Regions from separate parts of the Spongiibacter sp. UBA1325 genome, predicted to be linked through region 4. Evidence: predicted binding sites of a transcription regulator. Region 4 holds the regulator's gene; each other region holds the start of a gene.
What was found. Region 4 encodes sigma-54, which starts transcription at its own class of promoters, with help from an activator protein. Its sites were predicted from a motif close to TGGCACANNNNTTGCNNT; they were not measured.

Region 1: a site for sigma-54 is predicted at 1,818-1,835, ahead of glnL (nitrogen regulation protein NR(II)). Genes of this name have one in related genera too.
Region 2: a site for sigma-54 is predicted at 1,629-1,646, ahead of B3K78_RS05370 (alginate export family protein). Genes of this name have one in related genera too.
Region 3: a site for sigma-54 is predicted at 1,516-1,533, ahead of B3K78_RS02180 (ammonium transporter). Genes of this name have one in related genera too.

The regions. Positions count from the first base shown of each region.
Region 1 covers NZ_DBTD01000011.1:60,716-63,834, forward strand. Annotated here, with positions in the region: gene glnA (glutamate--ammonia ligase) at 1-1,032, shown strand, start outside; gene B3K78_RS16105 (DUF4124 domain-containing protein) at 1,150-1,650, shown strand; gene glnL (nitrogen regulation protein NR(II)) at 1,869-2,942, shown strand; gene ntrC (nitrogen regulation protein NR(I)) at 2,939-3,119, shown strand, end outside.
Region 2 covers NZ_DBTD01000005.1:55,078-58,196, reverse strand. Annotated here, with positions in the region: gene B3K78_RS05375 (bifunctional protein-serine/threonine kinase/phosphatase) at 1-1,390, shown strand, start outside; gene B3K78_RS05370 (alginate export family protein) at 1,792-2,991, shown strand.
Region 3 covers NZ_DBTD01000003.1:161,884-165,002, forward strand. Annotated here, with positions in the region: gene rlmB (23S rRNA (guanosine(2251)-2'-O)-methyltransferase RlmB) at 1-466, opposite strand, end outside; gene B3K78_RS02175 (IclR family transcriptional regulator) at 463-1,389, opposite strand; gene B3K78_RS02180 (ammonium transporter) at 1,764-3,065, shown strand.
Region 4 covers NZ_DBTD01000001.1:27,954-31,072, forward strand. Annotated here, with positions in the region: gene ptsN (PTS IIA-like nitrogen regulatory protein PtsN) at 1-336, opposite strand, end outside; gene hpf (ribosome hibernation-promoting factor, HPF/YfiA family) at 366-653, opposite strand; gene B3K78_RS00155 (RNA polymerase factor sigma-54) at 723-2,216, opposite strand; gene lptB (LPS export ABC transporter ATP-binding protein) at 2,360-3,085, opposite strand; gene lptA (lipopolysaccharide transport periplasmic protein LptA) at 3,087-3,119, opposite strand, start outside.

The DNA of each region.
Region 1 (3,119 bases), on a different contig from region 4:
TTTGGCCCCGAGCCCGAGTTCTTCGTGTTTGACGACGTGAAGTGGAAAGTGGCAATGGAAGGCGCGAGCTACGCGATTTCTTCTGACGAAGCCGCCTGGGTTTCTGGCAACAGCTTCGAAGAAGGCAACACCGGTCACCGTCCTGGCGTTAAAGGCGGTTACTTCCCCGTACCACCCGTCGACAGCCTGCACGACCTGCGCGCAGCAATGTGTAACGCAATGACCGACATGGGTCTGGAAGTTGAAGTACACCACCACGAAGTAGGTACTGCTGGTCAGTGTGAAATCGGTGTTGGCCCTAACTCTGCTGTGAAAAAAGCTGACGAAGTACAGGTACTTAAGTACTGCGTACACAACGTCGCTCACGCCTACGGCAAGACCGCTACTTTCATGCCCAAGCCAGTTGTCGGCGACAACGGTAGCGGTATGCACGTGCACATGTCACTGAGCAAAGACGGCCAAAACCTGTTTACTGGCGACGCTTACGGCGGCCTGTCTGAAACAGCACTGTACTACATTGGTGGTATCATCAAGCACGCTCGCGCGATCAACGCCTTTGCCAACGCGTCTACTAACTCGTACAAGCGCCTGGTTCCCGGCTTTGAAGCACCGGTTATGCTGGCTTACTCAGCACGTAACCGCTCAGCGTCTATCCGTATTCCATTCATCACTAACCCGAAAGCACGCCGCGTAGAAGTTCGCTTCCCAGATCCCTCTGCGAACCCCTACCTGGCATTCGCGGCCCTGCTGATGGCTGGCCTTGACGGTATCCAGAACAAGATCCACCCTGGCGATGCGGCAGACAAAGATCTGTACGACCTGCCTGCAGAAGAAGCGGCTGAAATCCCGACTGTTGCGTCTAGCCTTGAGCAAGCGCTGCAAGCACTGGATGCAGACCGCGCCTTCTTGACCGCTGGCGGCGTATTCGACGACGACATGATCGATGCTTACATCCAGCTGAAGTCTGAGGAAATCGAGCGCCTGAACATGACAACTCACCCTGTTGAGTTCGACATGTACTACAGCGTTTAATACGCCTTGTGCGAAAAAGCCCGCTTCGGCGGGCTTTTTTTTGCCTGTCATTTTTTAAACCTTGCCGCGCCTATCAACTCGTCGCACACTACAGAAAAGTGATAGCGAGGGCTTTTTATGTATCGTCTGCTGAGCCTTATTTGCGTAGCGAGCGTACTCTGCAGCCCACTGCATGCAGAAATCTATCGTCATACCGACGAACAGGGTCGCACCGTTTACAGTGACTCTCCCCGCGACGGCGGCAGCCCGGTCGATCTACCCCCGGTAAACACCACGCCGGCTGTGTCGCCGCCACCACCGACCAAGCTGGACCGCCATGCCACCCCCGTACCGGCCTCAATCAAGGTACAAATCATCCAGCCGCGCGACGGCCAGGTATTCCCCAATGGCCGCATTCCCACCACCGTTAATGTAAAGCTCCAGCGCCCCCTGCGCGGCGACGAAAGCCTGCGCATCGCCGTCAATGGCAAAACCCTTAGCCGGGGAAGCGCCACCTCTGCACGCATTGAGCGCCTGAACCGCGGCCGGCACCAAATCAGCGCAGAAGTCCTCGGCCCAAACGGGGAAAAGCTGAGTCGAGACACTGTTTCAGTCGTGGCCCACTGGCCAAACAACTGACCCTCCAGCCAAGCTATACACCAAGCACCATATTGGTGCACACTAAGACAATAGCGGCGGCCTTGCGCGCCATCGCGGGGCCAGCCCCAGCGACGCACCACCGCGCCACGCCATATACAACGCCCAATTGGCGCTCACTCAATAACAACGCCCCCATTCCGGGGCACTGGCCTAATTATTGCTTTGCAATGAACCATAATGAAGACAGTGGCGAGCCCATGCCCCCAGCGAATTTGCACCACCACATACTCGACAACCTGAAAACGGCGATCCTACTGGTCGAGCCCAACCTCACCGTGAGTTATATCAACCCGGCGGCAGAGTCACTGCTGGCGGTGTCCGACCAGCGCATCCACGGCGAGGCCATCACCCACCTTTTTCACGAAGACGAAGACACCGTTGTGAAACTGTTGGACGCCATCAACAACCGCGAGGCGTTCACTAAACGGGAAACAGTATTAACCCTGCGCTCCGGCGACGAAATCACGGTGGACTACGCGGTAACGCCGATTGTGGAACACCCGCGAACGTCTCTTATCATCGAGCTGCAGCCGCTGGATCGACTACTTCGCATCAGTCGCGAAGAAGGCCTGCTATCTTCCCAGCAAAACAGCAAAGCGCTGCTGCGCGGCATCGCCCACGAAGTGAAAAATCCGCTTGGCGGCTTGCGCGGTGCGGCACAGCTGTTGGCACGCGAACTCGACGACCCGCGCCTGCACGATTACACCAACATCATTATCGAAGAGGCCGACCGCCTGCGAAACCTGGTCGACAATATGCTGGGGCCCAATAAGATGCCCAACCAGCTGCCCACCAATATCCATGAAGTGCTGGAGCGCGTGCGCCAGCTAGTGGAAGTTGAGGGAGGCGACGAGTTAAGCATCATCCGCGATTACGACCCCAGCATCCCGGACATCATTGGCGATCGCGAGCAATTAATTCAGGCGGTACTCAACATCGTCCGCAACGCCCTTCAGGCGCTGAAACAATCCCCTCCTGAAGGCGGCGCACAAATTACCCTGCGCAGCAGAACGCTGCGCCAATTTACCATTGGCTCTCACCGCCACCGACTGGTGTGCCGCGTGGACATTATCGATAACGGTCCGGGCATACCCGAAGACCTGGCTCCGTCGATATTCCTGCCAATGATCAGCGGCCGCGCCGACGGCTCTGGGCTTGGGCTGTCGATCTCACAGTCCATTCTCAACCATCACCAAGGCCTTATTGAATGCCACAGCGAACCCGGTCGCACGGAGTTTTCGCTGTTTATACCCGTGGAGCAAAACCGATGAGCTATAGCAACACCGTATGGATTGCCGACGACGACAAATCGATTCGCTGGGTACTCGAAAAAGCCCTCAACCAGGCCGGCATTGAAACCCGCAGCTTCGAAAATGGCGATGCCCTGCTTGCTCAGCTGGAGTCGGGGGTGCCCGACGCGGTGATCAGCGACATCCGCATGCCGGGTA
Region 2 (3,119 bases), on a different contig from region 4:
ATCCACCCTGAGTGTGGCGGTATTTAAGTCCCAGCTCGCCCACTTGTTCCATGTGGGGGATAGCCGCATATACCGGCTTCGCGACGGCGCGCTGGAGCAGCTAACGCGCGACCACGCTCGGCGAATCTCTCCGGAACACGCCTATTTGACCCGGGCAATGGGGCTGGACGTCAATCTCGATGTCGACTATCGCTCAGTCGATATCTGCTGTGGGGACCTGTTTTTACTTTCTACCGACGGTATTCACGACGTGCTGCCTGACGAGCAGATTCGCCAGCGCCTTGCCGAGGCGTCCGGTGCGCTGGAGCCCGCCTGCGAGCAGTTGATCGACGATGCATTGGCCGCGGGCAGCAAGGATAACCTCAGCTGTCAGCTGCTGCGTGTAGAGGCGCTGCCGCTGGCCGATGCCGACGATGTTTATCAGCAGCTGAGTGCCTTGCCATTCCCGCCGCCGCTGCCGCCGGGTGCGGTGGTCGACGGTTTGCGCATTGAAGAAGAGCTTCACGCCAGCCCGCGCAGCCAGTTGTATCGGGTTGTGGATACTCGCAACCAGCGACAGTTAGTGATGAAAACGCCGTCATTGCTGTACTTGGATGACCCGGCCTACATCGAGCGCTTTGTGCTGGAGAGCTGGATCGCCAAGCGACTGGAGCATCCGGCTGTTGTGTCGGTGGTTGAGCCGCCCCAGCGTCCAAGCTGTTTGTACTACCTTGCTGAATATATTCCCGGTCAGTCGCTGGCGCAGTGGATGGCCGCGCGCGACCGATCGGCCGTGAGTGAGGCAGTGGCGGTGCTCAGTCAGTTGGCCAAGGGCCTGCAGGCGATGCATCGGCGCGATACCCTCCACCAAGATATTAAGCCCGACAATGTAATGATGGACGGTGATGGCAGGGTGCGCATTATCGACTTTGGCAGCTGCCATGTGGCTGGCTTAGCTGAGATCGCGGTGCCGTTAGAGCGTGATCATATTCTGGGTACCGCGCAGTATTCAGCGCCGGAGCACGTATTGCGCAAACCGCCGAGTGCGCGGGCTGACCAGTTTTCCCTGGCTGTCGTGGCCTTTGAAATGCTCAGTGGAACCCTGCCCTATGAGGGCAAGTTGGAGCAGTGCCGCAGCGCTGGTGATTACTCGCGCCTGCAGTACGTCTCTGCCAGTGATTACAACCCGCATATTCCGTATTGGATGGATCGCGCGCTAAAGCGTGCGTTGAGTATTAACCCCGACCTGCGGTATCACGACATCGCAGAGTTTATGCACGATCTTCATCACCCCAACCCCAGCTATCAGGCCAGGGAATTTCAGCCCTTGGTTCACCGCAACCCCCTGCGGTTTTGGCAGGGCGTCAGCGCCGTCTTGCTCGTGGCGCTGCTATGGAGCTTGAGCCGATAGCGAAGGGCTTTTGCTGGGCAGCGTGGCGGCATGCAGTATTGTGGTGCGCCAAACCAGTCGTTTGCACACATTTACAGGCAATATTTTAGGGCGCGGTCGTCTTGTTATGAGGCGCCGCTAAAGGCGCGTCGTCGTGTTTTGGGGCGGCTCTGGCTTTTTAGGTTTTTTGAGCGAGTTATTTTTCTCTAACGTATTGAAAATTATAAAAATAAATTAATTTTTTTGATCTCTCCGCGGCTGGCATACCGCTTGCTAAATATCCCTGCGATGGGCGACGTCGCCCAAACCGAATGCCCACAATAATAGGTGTTAGAGATAAACGGCGTTCTCAATTCGGCCTGATGGTCGTGGTGCTGCCGGCATTGTGTCGGCCGATAAAAAATAGTGTAGGAGAGAACTGCATGAGAGTTATTGCAAACGCCGTACTGCTAGGAGCCGTGGCGGCAACCTTGCCAGCCACCTCATTTGCCGATTCCCTTGCCGACGCGTTGGCAAACGGCAAGGTGTACGGTGACTTTAGGCTGCGTTATGAAGCGGTGAGCCAGGACAATGCCCTGGATGATGCCAGTGCCCTTACCCTGCGTAGCCGGCTGGGATATCAGACCGCCGCCTATCAGGGTTTTTCCGCGCAACTGGAGTTTGAGGATAGCCGCATCGTCGCGGGAGAGGGCGAGTTCAGTGCGCCGCCAGCCGGGTATAAAGCCGGGCAGTACTCGGTGATTGCCGACCCGGAAACAACCGAGCTGGATCAGGCCTTTCTGCGCTACCAGCACGGTGGGCTAACGGCCAAATTAGGGCGACAGGTCATCACCTACGATGGCCATCGATTTGTTGGGCACGTGGGTTGGCGTCAGGATCGCCAGACCTTTGATGGCATCTCACTTAACTATAAAGCCAACGATGCATTGTCGCTGAGCTACGCCTACTTGGGGCAGCGCAATGGCATCTTTGCCGAACAGGCGGATAAACAGGCCAAAGATCACTTGTTAAACCTGCGTTTCAACAGTGCGGTGGGCACGGTGACGGCCTATTCCTATTTGTTGGAACTGAATGAGGCGGGCGAAGATCGTCTCGATACCACTGGTGTGAGCGTGAAGGGGGCGAAGCCCCTGGCTGAGGCAAAGCTGCTATACCACGCTGAGTTCGCTCGCCAGCGGGCCGACACGCCGCTGCTCGATGCCGATGCGGAGTATATGCTGCTTGAAGCCGGGGTCGCCGCCGCGGGTTTAACCGCGAAGGTTGGCTACGAAGTACTGGGCAGTGACGACGGCAGCTACGGCTTTGCCACGCCCCTGGCGACGCTGCATAAATTCAACGGCTGGGCCGATATTTTTCTCAAAACACCGGCCGGGGGTTTAGTTGACCGTTACGCCTCGCTGGGCGGCAGTCTTGCCGGTGGGAAGTGGGCGCTGATTTATCACGACTACCGCGCCGACGATGACGCCGCGGGTGCCGATGCCTACGGCAGTGAAGTTAACGCGGTGTACAGCCGAAAATTTGCCAAACACTATTCGGTGGGAGTGAAGTACGCCGCCTACTCAGCCGATGAGCTGGCAGCCGATACCGATAAGTTATGGTTTTGGTTGGGCGCGGCGTTTTAACCCTGTTGCGCCCGCTTTTGCGCAATGTCATAGCCGGCCTCTGGCCGGTTTTTTATTGCTTGAGCGTATTAATGGTAGGCGCAAGCCAGCCGTAGAGCTTACTCGGGTGCAGTGATACCATGCCCAGC
Region 3 (3,119 bases), on a different contig from region 4:
CCAGCGGTGACAGCGCGGCGCAGCCCTTTTTGGGCAGTATTAAGCCATCGATACCACTTGCCGCCACCGAACGAATAATCATGCCCAGGTTTTGAGGGTTGTTAACGCCATCGAGCGCGATATAGATACGCCGAGTAGTGGTGTCGCGACTTGCCGGTATGTCGCTACAGGGCCGATACGCCTTCAGCTGCAGGTCCGCAGCAACCCCCTGGTCTTGTTTGCCATTTTTCGATATCCGCGATAGGGCACGGCGCTCGTGCCAGGCGACCTCAATCCCTTCGCGCTCCGCCGCGTCTACGATTTCTTTGACGATGCCGTCGCGTCGATTGCTGTCCGCCAAGTGCAGTTTATAAATGCGAACTTGTGGGTTTTGTAGCGCCTCGAGCACCGGCTTACGGCCGTAAATAGTGAGCAGCTGTTGGAAAAATTGCTTTTTCTTGAGGTATTGCTGGCGATCTTCGGTCATGCGGTCGGCGGATCCTGGTCAGGCTGGGGGTAGCTCAAGGTTGCGGTGGCGGCTTCGCTGATTTCTTTAGCCGCGAGTTTTAGGCGGTCGGCGATGGCAAGGATATCCTGCGCTGACACGGGGCGGCGAATACTGCCCGCTGAAATCACCAGTTCCGGCTCTTCACCACTGGCGAAGATAGGCACAGCAATATTGGCGACCTGGTACTGGCGGCCCTCTTCAATACGGTCAAGGTGGTAGTGGCTGCGGCACAGCGACTCCCGGTAGTGCTGCACGTGCTCAGCGACTTCCTCAAGGCTCCAGTTTTCTTTCGGTTTGGCTAATTCCCGCTCCAGCGCGGCCTCTGCCTCGCTAATCAAGGTCACCTCAAAACCGCGAGCACGTATGCCAATAACGGAAATTCGCAGTCGTTTATCTAGGTTTTCATCCCACTCGGGCAAATGTGCCTGAGCGCTATCTAACCATTGTTGCAGCTTGTTCGGTGACGACCAGGCGATAAAAGCGGCCCCTAATGGCGCGGCATTGGGCAGACGCAGGCCTTGGTGGAAAGGGAATTCCAGGCGCTCTGGGATGCCGTAATTAGTGAGCAGCACGAGCTGGTCGCCGCTTCGTCCCATCAGGCCGCAGCCCAGCTGCAGCTCTTTACTGAGCGCCTCCAGTCGCGGGCGAGCCACTTCAAGCACGGGAAACTGGGCAAAGGCTGACATGCCGGCGGCGGCGATGCTTGGCCCCAAGCGATAGGCTTTACTGCGACTGTCCTGGGCGAGAAAGCCGTAGCGGGCCATGGTGCTCAATATGGCGTGGCAGGTGGCCTTGTTCAGGCCCAGTATGCGCGTCAGCTCGGTTAAGCCGTAGGCTTTGCTGGGGTGGCTCATAAACAAGTCCAAAATCGCTAAGACTCTGGCAGTTGGTTTGGAAAACACACTGTTCTTCCTTGTTATCGTTGTTGGCGGCCTATTCTACGTTATCTGGGCTTGAATGCCTCGGCCTATCACGCGCTCCGTCACTGAAAACGAATTTGCAAGAAAATGGTGCGCTCGCCCCATTTTGGGCATGGATATTGCTTTTAAGCGGGGCAGCGGTCTCTTTCGGTAGTAATTAACGGCGCGGGCAATACTGCGCGGTCGCTGCCGAAAATTGATAACTATTTGAAATTAAATGAAAAATATCTTTCTGGTGAGGGAGGGCTAATTCGATGTCATTGCGAATTAGCGTCAACATGCACCTTAACGGTGCTGCCTCGCTGGGTTGTGCTTATAAATAGTGCGTTTTGTTGCGCAAGTTTGGAGAAAAGTAAATGAAAATTCCTGTCGTTCGGGCGGCTCTGCCCATTTTTGTTGCATTGGCAGCATTGCTGCCGCAAAGCAGCCTCGCTGCAGAAGCCGATGGCGCGAATACGGCGTGGATTTTAACGTCCACGGCATTGGTTCTCTTCATGACCTTACCCGGGCTGGCACTGTTCTATGGCGGTCTTGTCCGCAGTAAGAACATCCTCAGTGTGCTGATGCAGTGCTTTAGTATCACCTGTGTGGCCTCGCTGTTGTGGTTTGCCGTGGCCTACAGCATGGCGTTCTCTGATGGCAACGACTTTGTCGGCGGTCTCAGCCGTGTTCTTCTGGCCGGAGTAGGGGAAGACAGCTTGGTGGGAGATATCCCCGAGACGGTGTTTGTAATGTTCCAAATGACATTCGCCATTATTACACCGGCACTCATCGTGGGCGGTTTTGCTGAGCGTATTCGCTTTTCTGCCGTGATGCTGTTTTCGGCACTGTGGCTGCTGGCCGTTTACGCGCCCATTACCCACTGGGTATGGGGTGGTGGCTGGCTCGGCCAAATGGGGCTGCTCGACTTTGCCGGGGGCACGGTTGTGCACATTACCGCCGGCGTGGCCGCGCTGGTAGCGGCGATGGTAATGGGGCCGCGTAATGGCTTTGGCAATGTTGCTTTACCGCCCCACAACTTAACGATGACATTCACCGGCGCGGGAATGCTCTGGGTGGGTTGGTTTGGCTTCAATGCCGGTAGCGCGCTGGCGGCCAATGGCGACGCCGGTATGGCAATGCTGGTGACCCACCTGTCAGCGGCAACCGGCTGCCTCACTTGGTCACTGGTCGAATGGTGGCGTTACGGTAAACCCAGTGCGCTGGGCGCTGTGACCGGTATGGTGGCCGGGCTTGGTACCATCACACCAGCATCGGGGTATGTTGGTCCAGCGGGTGCGGTGGTGATTGGTTTGTGCGCAGGCGTTATTTGTTTCTATTGCACGCTGTGGATCAAGCAAGTGTTGAAAATTGATGACTCACTGGATGTATTCCCCGTGCACGGTGTTGGCGGTATTCTCGGTACCTTCCTCGCCGGTATTTTTGCCAGCAGTGAGCTGGGGATTTTCAGTGGTCAAGGCTTGGCCGAGGGCGTGACAATTGTTGAGCAGCTGAAAGTGCAGCTTATTGGTATCGGGTCGACCTTTGCCTATACCGCGGTAGTGAGTTTTGCGCTGTTTAAACTGGTCGATAAGTTGATTGGTCTGCGCGTTACCGCTGATGAGGAATCGGAAGGTTTGGACATTACTGGCCACAACGAAGTCGGATACGACTTATAATGGCCTAACACCTGACCTGGAGCCCGGCAGTTGCCGGGCTTTTTTTTGGACCAA
Region 4 (3,119 bases):
TTCGTCGTGTGCTTCGGCAGGGACGATCAACGCAAACACTAAGTCCACGGGTTGGTCGTCTATCGCTTCGAAGTCGATAGGCTCGGCAAGTTTAAGCAGCATGCCGGTAATTTCGGTGCACTGCTGGCTGCGACAGTGGGGAATCGCAACCCCGTGCCCGATACCGGTGCTTCCGAGTCGCTCGCGGGCGAGCAGTTCGTTGAACAGTTCGTCGGCGTTGAATTGCGCATTATCCTCACTGACAAAAATAGAAATTTGTTCCAGTAGGCGTTTCTTGCTGCCCACAGACGTACCGCAGTGGGTACGTCCGGGGCTGAGTATTGAATCAAGGGTCATGTTTACGTTTCCGGAACATCCCCGGGCCTTTAGTGGCCCAGGTTTTTCTCCTTGTGTTTAATAAGCTGGCGATCGAGCTTGTCGGTGAGGCTGTCGATGGCCGCGTACATATCCTCTGATTCACAGGTGGCGAACAGATCGGCGCCGGCCACATGTACGGTGGCTTCAGCTTTTTGAACCAGCTTTTCTACTGACAAGGTAACGTCGGTATTGGTGATATTGTCGAAGTGCCGTTGCAGCTTGGCGAGTTTGTTGTTGACGTAATCGCGAAGTGCCGGGGTAACTTCAACATGGTGACCACTGACGGTTATTTGCATATCTTGCTCCTTCATCGCTGAGAACATCCGGCGCCTCCCGGCGCGTTGTTTGGGCCTTTTGGGGCCTTATTAGACCAGTCTTTTCCGTTCGTTAGAGGGCGGAATGACTAGTGATTCCCTGTACTTTGCAATGGTTCGCCGGGCAACTTTGATGCCTTGCTCGGCCAACAGTTGGGTGATTTTGCTGTCGCTTAGCGGTTTTTTGGGATTTTCTGCGGCAATTAATTTTTTGATTAGTGCACGAATCGCCGTGGAGGAGCATTCTCCTCCGGTATCGGTCGAGACGTGGCTGGAGAAAAAATATTTGAGTTCGTAGATGCCTCTCGGGGTATGCATATATTTTTGCGTGGTAACCCGTGAGATCGTCGATTCATGCATGCTCACCGCATCGGCGATGTCGTGGAGCACTAGCGGTTTCATCGCTTCGTCGCCGTACTCCAGGAACCCGCGCTGATACTCAACAATTTTGGTGGCGACTTTCATCAGTGTTTCGTTGCGGCTCTGCAGACTTTTAATGAACCAGCGCGCTTCCTGTAGGTTGTCGCGAATATAGTCTTTGTCGCTGCTGGTGCCGCTGTCTTTGGCGAGCGATGCGTAGTGGCTGTTAATTTGTATTTTCGGGGCAATGTCCGGGTTTAACTCAACCAGCCAGCGGCCTTCTTTTTTGCTGACGAATACGTCTGGTACCACATACTCTGTTTCGTCGTTGCCCACGCAGTCACCAGGAGTGGGGTTCAGCGTTTGAATGAGTGCCAGGGTGTCGCGCAGTTGGTCTTCTTTTAGCCGGCAGCGACGCATGATTTGGTTGTAATCACGGTTGCCGAGCTGCGGCATGTGCTGCTCGACAATCTGCAGCGCTTCAGCCAGGTATGGGGTGTCTGGGGAGAGCTGCCGAAGTTGAATTAACAAGCATTCTTGAAGGTCCTGGCCGCCAACACCGGGGGGGTCAAACTGCTGGATGAGGTGAAGGACTGCATTCACTTCTTCTATTTCGATATTGTCGTCGTCGAAGGCGTCCACCAGCTCTTCGGGGCTGACGGTGAGCCGCCCCTTTTCATCGATCGCGTCGATGATGGCATCGGCGACGATGCGGTCAAGTTCTGAGAGCCGGCTGAGGTTGAGTTGCCAGCGCAGGTGGTCCTGGAGCGACTCTGAGCTGCCGTGGCGATAGTCATTGTTGTAGTCGTCGTCGGCGCTACCGGCCGCGGAGGAGCTTGGTGCAGAGCTTTGGTAGACGTCTTCCCACTGGCTGTCTACCGGCAAATCTTCGGGGATGTCGCTGCGCTCGGCCCATTCACTGTCGGCGTCGTTGCTGGGCGCCTCCTCAGCAGAGGTCGTTTTGCTGTCAGCCTCATTGGCGTTACTTTCGCTCTGGCTGTTGCTGCTCTGGGGTTCCGGGCTGTCGCTGTCTTCCTCTACTTCCAGCAGGGGGTTGGAGTCCAGTGCCGACTGAATTTCCTGTTGAAGGTCGAGGGTGGAGAGCTGTAATAAACGAATCGCCTGTTGCAGCTGGGGCGTCATGGTCAGCTGCTGACCGACTTTTAGCTGGAGCGATTGTTTCATAGGCAATGACTTCTACTACAACCATACCTGAGGGATTAAATGCCGTTATGTAGTCATAAACGACGATGCTTCAGGGTCAGTGTAGTCCCGCAGCCGCACCGCTGCAATAGGCGTTTAAAGCAATTGCTGTGCCGATTTTTTGATCAAAGGGTAAATGTGTCGCCGAGGTAGATGTCCCGCACGATTTGGTTGTTGAGTACGGCCTCGGCATTGCCCTCAGCAACGATGCGACCTTCGCCAACTATGTAGGCTTTTTCGCAGATATCGAGGGTTTCTCGCACATTGTGGTCGGTAATCAGGACGCCGATGCCGCGCGCCTGCAGGTGGCGAATAATTTGCTGAATATCGTTCACCGATATGGGGTCTACCCCGGCAAAGGGCTCGTCGAGCAGAATAAAACTGGGCTCGGTGGCCAGTGCTCGCGCAATTTCTACTCTGCGCCGTTCCCCGCCCGAGAGCGCCATACCCGGCGATTGGCGAATATGGGCAATGTGAAATTCTTGTAGCAGTGCATCGAGCTTTTCTTTGCGTTGCTTGCGATTCAGGTCGCTGCGGGTCTCCAATATCGCCATGATGTTGTCAGCGACGCTCAGCTTCCGAAATATGGATGCTTCCTGAGGGAGGTAGCCGACGCCGTGTTTGGCCCGACCCTGGATGGAAAGTGGTGTCAGGTCTTTGTCGTCGAGCTGAATGCGGCCACGGTCGGCGTTGACGATGCCGACGATCATGTAAAAACAGGTTGTTTTCCCTGCCCCGTTGGGACCCAACAAGCCGACTATTTCACCGCTGTTAATACTCAGGGAGACGTCTTTGATTACCTCTCTGCCTTTGTAGGCTTTAGCGAGGTTGCTGGCTTTCAATACGGGCATGTTAGCGGGGAGTCTCCGGGGTGTCGGGGGTGGT